2 regions of the Blautia sp. MCC283 genome follow, and region 2 is predicted to be linked to the other one. Evidence: riboswitches for the same ligand, from Rfam matches in the RefSeq annotation. Region 2 holds a riboswitch; the other holds the start of a gene.
What was found. A riboswitch is a leader RNA that binds a small molecule or an ion and turns the genes downstream of it on or off. The one in region 2 is predicted to bind thiamine pyrophosphate.
Positions count from the first base shown of each region.

Region 1: another riboswitch for thiamine pyrophosphate. It lies ahead of thiW (energy coupling factor transporter S component ThiW); the one in region 2 lies ahead of thiS (sulfur carrier protein ThiS).

Region 1 is NZ_WQQB01000045.1:395,576-398,803, forward strand. It holds gene thiE (thiamine phosphate synthase) at 1-419, opposite strand, end outside; gene GPK81_RS14380 (hydroxyethylthiazole kinase) at 436-1,338, opposite strand; gene thiW (energy coupling factor transporter S component ThiW) at 1,301-1,855, opposite strand; TPP riboswitch at 2,192-2,294, opposite strand; gene GPK81_RS14390 (aldo/keto reductase) at 2,617-3,228, opposite strand, start outside.
Region 2 is NZ_WQQB01000017.1:15,685-18,912, forward strand. It holds gene thiH (2-iminoacetate synthase ThiH) at 1-890, opposite strand, end outside; gene GPK81_RS06140 (thiazole synthase) at 937-1,722, opposite strand; gene thiS (sulfur carrier protein ThiS) at 1,767-1,970, opposite strand; TPP riboswitch at 2,169-2,276, opposite strand; gene GPK81_RS06150 (serine hydrolase domain-containing protein) at 2,469-3,228, opposite strand, start outside.

The sequences.
Region 1 (3,228 bases), on a different contig from region 2:
TTAGTAGTAGTAGGATAAATCGCCCCCACACCAAGATAATCCGCACCATCCTCATAAGCCTTCACAGCAGCCTCCACCGTCTTGGCAGTAGCCCCCACGATCTTATCCGGTCCCATCAGCTTCCTTGCCACAGCAACCGGAATATCAGAAGCTCCAACATGCACACCAGCCGCATCACAGGCCAGCGCCACATCCACACGATCATCAATGATCAGCGGCACATTGTAACGATCTGTGATCTCCTTCACCTTAAAAGCCTTATCCAGATACTCCCGTCCACCCTTATTCTTCTCGCGAAGCTGGACCAGAGTCACACCACCCTTACAAGCCTCCTCAACCGTACGGAGCAAAGACTCCTCCGTATGATAAGAACTATCCGTCACCAGATACAACGTTACATCCAAATCTTTTCTATCCATCCTAATCCCCTCTTTTTCAGTACATTTCAATCTTCAACAGATCCAGCAGCTGTCGATCCGAAAGCCCATAGATCTCATCCAGCAGATTTACCTGAAAGCTTCCCGGACCGCGGGAAATCTTCTCCGCTTCCTCGCCGGCGATACCCATAAGTGCAGTACCAAGCACTGCCGCAGCCAGATAATTCCCGGATCTCCCATTTAATTCCATCTCAACGCCAGACCAGACACCTGCCTCTATACTATCCGTCATCTCTTTCGCAATATTATCTTCGCACCCCGGCAAAAACGCCGCAGTCAGTGCCCCGACCATACAGCCGGTTCCTGTGATCCCGGACAGCGCCGCACTGCCATTTTGTACCAGAACAACCCGTTCACCATCCGTAACAAAATCCTGTTTCCCGGTAGCCAGCACGATTGCCTGATTATTTCTAGAAAAAGCCTTAAGCACTTCACTGACTCCATCGATATTTTCCTCAGTCAGAGCATCCTCGACACCCGCATCGATTCCGATCGCATGAGACGGCAGCCCGGAAACAGCCAGAAGCTCTGACATATTTCCCTTCAGCACTGCCGGATGACCGATCCTTAAAAGCTCCCGTGCCAGATCCAGCCTGAGATCACTGCAGGCAACCCCTACCAGGTCCAGAAGAACCGGGATCTTATTTTCCATCGCTGTTCTCATAGAACGCTTCATTGACTCGATCCTGGCATCGGTAATATTCCCGAGATTCAGCATCAGCGCACCAGCCGATGCCGTAATATCTGTCACCTCTGCCGGATGCTCCGCCATGATCGGCCTTGCACCTACTGCAAGGACCACGTTGGCACAGTCATGGATCGAGATCGGATTGGTGATGCAATGGATCAGCGGCTTTTCTTCTTTAATTCGCTTTCGCAGTTGTAAAATTCTTTGTCTCATATGTTTTTGAACCCAAAGCTGCCTGGAATTTCACCAGAAGACCTGCTTTACTCAGAGCCTTCAGGAAAATATAGGCAACACATCCTCCCATTGTGGTTGCTGCAAGGAACATCGGCGTATAATAAAATGCTGTCAGTCCGCCTCTTCCCATCAGGAATGCCATCACCGGATAAGAAACCATGGATCCGATGATACCTGTTCCAAAGATCTCACCGATCACCGCGCAAATGATCTTGCCTTTGGAAAGTCTGTAGAACACACCTGAAAGGAATGCGCCAAATACTGCACCGGTCAGTGCAAGTGGCGGGATTCCCATGAACATCATACGGATCACGCCGATCATGGTCGCACAGAGAAGGGAATACCACGGTCCCATCAGAACCGAGCATACGATATTGACAAGATGCGCCGTGGGGCACATTCCCTCAATCCTCAGGATCGGTGAAATAACGACACCGATCGCAACCATCATTGCCAGCATTACCATACGAAGCGTGTGCATCCTTTGTTTTTCCATAGTGTTTTTCCTCCCTGAAATATCAGGCAGAGCCCTGTCAGATCCGGGCAAAAGCTTCCCGTCTGCTGCAGTCTGCCCTTAGATTTTGGCGGTCGAAGTTCCCTTACTTCCTCTCACTCCGAAAACACGGATTCCCATCGCTTACATGATCCTTCCGGAAAAATCCTCCGGAATATCACTCTCCTGCCAGACATTAAGGCGCTCCCCTTCCTGCCCGCTCGCCGCAGAAGCTCCACATGCAGTCTCTGTCACTTTCACATCCCCACATTGTCAGACCATTCCAGTTCCATTCCTGCATCCGAAAAGAGCGCATCCCATGGCAAACTCCACGGAGACACGCTCTCAGATCACAATCCCTCCGTTGGCATTACCCAAATCAGGTACGGTCGAAGATCTATCTTCCTCTCAGCCTGTCACACAAGCTCCCGCTGGCTCTTTTCTTTTCTGTTTTTCAATATAGCACACACCTATCCCGTTGTCAAACCTCCACTGCTTATTGCTCTTTGCACTCCCGCCGGAGACGTTACTGTTCACTCCGTTCTCAGCAACACGCTTCGCGATGCACAGAATTTATGCTAATCGCATAAATTCGCGCGGTATGTCTCGGGTTTTCTGTGACCTTCGCTCACAAAAAACACCTCGCGGAATATTACCAGTGAACAGTAACCCGGAGACTTTCCTGATTCAGTTAAACAATTATTTCGACATAAAAAACTCCCTGCTTCACTACTTTTCATAGTAAAACAGGAAGTATATAAATCTTATTTTGAGATCTCGTCGATCAGACGCAGCTCCTCAGCTGTAAACGGTGCACAGTGGATCGCTTTCACATTATCAAGGATCTGCTGCGGCTTGGAAGCTCCGATCAGAACACTGGTAACTTCCTTATGCTGAAGCAGCCAGCCAAGCGCCATATCAGCCAGCTCCTCTCCACGCTGGGCTGCCAGATCGTTCAGTCTCCGGATCTGATCCAGACGCTCCGGCGTCAGCACACTTTCCTTAAGGAATCTTCCATCTTTGCGGATACGGCTGTCCTCCGGGATCCCGTTCAGGTAACGGTCTGTCAGCTGTCCCTGAGCAAGAGGGCTAAAGGTGATCAGACCTTTTTTCAAAATGCCGGTGGTTCTCTTGAGACCGTTTTCTTCCACTGTTCTGTCAAAAATGGAATACCGGTTCTGGTTGATCACAAAGGGGCATTTCAGATCCTTCAGGATCGCTGCCGCCTGGCTTAAGGTTTTTCCATCATAATTGGAAAGTCCCACATAAAGGGCCTTGCCCTGCTGAACCGCTGTTGCCAGCGCTCCCATAGTCTCCTCAAGCGGAGTCTCCGGGTCCATTCTGTGATGGTAAAAAATATCCACATATTCCAGACC
Region 2 (3,228 bases):
GCAATCTCTGCGTGTGGATATTTTCTCTGCAGAAGGTATGCATGATATCCCGTCGCAAAAGCATCTTTACGGAAATCATCCAGTCCCAGAAGAGCTGCAAAGCCAACACCTCGCATGCCACCTTTCAGTGCACGCTCCTGTGTATTTAATCTGTATGGAAAAATCCTCTTATGGCCTGCCAGATGCAGGGTTTCGTATTTATCAGAATTATAGGTCTCCTGGAAAACAGTTACATAATCTGCACCGCATTTGTGAAGATATGCATACTCATCAGAATTCATCGGATACACTTCAAGACCTACCACCTTGAAATATTTCCGGGCAATCTCGCAGGCTTTTCCGATATATTCTACATTGGATTTGGATTTGCTTTCACCGGTAAGGATCAGGATTTCCTGAAGGCCGGTTTCTGCAATAGCTGCCATTTCCTTCTCAATCTCTTCCTCATTCAGCTGTGCACGGCGGATCTTGTTGTGGCAGTTAAATCCACAGTAAATACAGTAATTTTCGCAGTAGTTTGCAATGTAGATCGGTGTAAACATACAGACACTGTTTCCAAAATGTTTTCTTGTTTCGATCCGCGCTGCCTGTGCGATCTCTTCCAGAAGAGGCAGTGCTGCCGGTGAAAGCAGTGCCTGAAAATCTTCCGGTGTACGGTTGTCATGGGCCAGGGCTCTGCGTACATCTGCTTCTGTGTATTTGTCATAATCATATGCATTCATTGCGGAAATAACCTGATCCATCACATCAGACTCTTCCAGCTGTTCCATATCCGGAAGGTACTTCATGTGGTCGATACGATTCTTTTTCATGTCTTCCAGAATTTCTTCGTTTACGATACTCTCATTAAAATGGCCGTCCTGCTGACTGACCTGTACTGTTTCTGCCATTGTTGTTATGTCGCTCCTCTCGCACTTTTATTATCTCTAAACTATTTTATTCATGCAGAAATCCGGTCAGCGGTGAGGATGCACTTGCACCTCTCTCCAGAGTTCTTCCCATACCGGAAAGATATGCACTTCTTCCTGCCTCGATGGCTTTCTTAAAAGCCTCCGCCATAACACGGACGTCCCCTGCTGTTGCGATGGCTGTGTTTGCCATAACTGCCGCAGCACCCATTTCCATAGCCTCACATGCCTGTGATGGACGGCCAATCCCTGCGTCTACGATGATCGGAAGATCGATTTCGTCGATAAGGATCTGGATGAATTCTTTTGTGCAGATTCCTTTGTTAGAACCGATCGGAGAACCAAGCGGCATTACACAGGCAGCTCCTGCGTTTACCAGATCTCTGGCTGCATTCAGATCCGGATACATGTACGGCATGACAACAAAGCCTTCTTTTGCAAGGATCTCAGTTGCTTTGATGGTCTCATAGTTATCCGGGAGAAGATATTTGGAATCATGGATGACTTCGATCTTTACAAAATCTCCGCAGCCAAGCTCACGGGAAAGTCTTGCGATGCGGACTGCCTCCTGTGCGTTTCTGGCACCGGATGTATTCGGAAGAAGTGTAACGTCCTTCGGCACATAGTCCAGGATGTTGGCAAGTCCGCCTTCATTTGCACGGCGCAGAGCAAGTGTTACGATCTGTGTTCCTGCTTTTTCGATACATGCTTTTACAAGATCCAGGGAAAATTTTCCGGAACCAAGAATAAAACGGGAAGTAAACTCATGGCCTCCCAGGATCAGTTTGTCTTCATTTGTGTTTGCTGTTGTCATTTTTTATGTCCACCTTTCTTTTTATCTTCAATATACCTTTTATCTCAGCAGCTTCCGCCGCCCATAAACTGCAGAATCTCCACAACATCGCCGTCTTTCAGCACTGTTGTATCGTAAGTCTCTCTCTTGATGATCTCTTCATTCAGTTCAACTACTACCTGCACCGGAGCATAATTGCAGGCTTTCAGATATTCGGTTACTGTCACCGGATTTTCCAGTGTTCTTTTCTCGCCGTTTACTGTGATCATAAGCTCTCCTTTCCGAGAATAAAAAAAGAGTCCACAAAGAAATACACCCGCGGTGGTGCACCCCTTCATGAACTCAGTTCACTCTCAAAATTTCCTGTATTCCGTTGTAGATACCAGGGTTAAAAGCATCTGCTCTTAAGCCCTTCCTTGTAAATCCTGATCATAAATAAAAAGGGAGATACACCAAAGTATCTCCCGTAAATTCATCCTATACGTTCCTACGTTGGCATTATCCAAATCAGGTATAAGGGTCGAAGTTGAAGACTTCCTCTCAGCCTGCCATCACAAGCTCCCCTGTTATTTACAATGCTTAGTATAAGGCGAATTATGATTAATGTCAAGCCTGAAAGGCTTAAGCCACACGACATAACGGAATAGAAAACCCCGGAAGGCTCGCACACTTCCGGGGTTTTCGTTTTTGCCAATGTTTGAATTTCATCACATTTCTTAGCTACTATTATCTTATGCTTTCCACTCTGTTTTGTCAACCAGAGTATATTACAATTCCGGAACCACTGTAGTCCATAGATGATTTCCTATTTTCTGGAAATCCCCCTCCAGAGACATTACAGTTACTACTGCATCCTTGTCAGGAAACGCCAGACAGAACTGACCATAATTTCCATCGGATCGATAGGAACCGGCTTCCGGATTCATGACAAACTGATATCCATATCCAAAACCGGAATAAAGATTTCCCGGACTTCCTGCCGCTGAATTGTCTACCAGATTGGACGTTGCCCTCTTCATGTACGACTCTGGCACCAGCTGTTTTCCATTATAATTTCCCTTGTGAAGAATCATCTGTCCATACCGGGTAAACTCATCAATATTCACATAAAGTCCATTAGCCGCATGCACATGCCCTTTCGGACACAAAGTCCAGTCTGGATTTCCAATTCCAAGCGGCTCAAAAAAGCGATTTCTCAAATATTCCAGAAGATTAACTCCCGCACGTTTTTCAATCGCACAGCTGATCATATAAGTATTAAAATTGCTGTACAGCCATTCTGTTCCCGGTTTTTTTATCACTTTCGCATTCTCGAAGAAATATCGGATCCAGTCCGGAGTTGTGTAACGCTCCGGCCAGTCACAGAAAAACAGAGAGCTTTCCAAACCTGTAGTCATTGTCAGCATATTTTCCAGCGTTACATCCCCCAGATATCCTTCCGGATTCTCCGGTGCATACTCTGGAAAAATATCCACAATCTTCTCATCAAGTCGAATCAGCCCTTCATCAAGTGCGATTCCTGCCGCA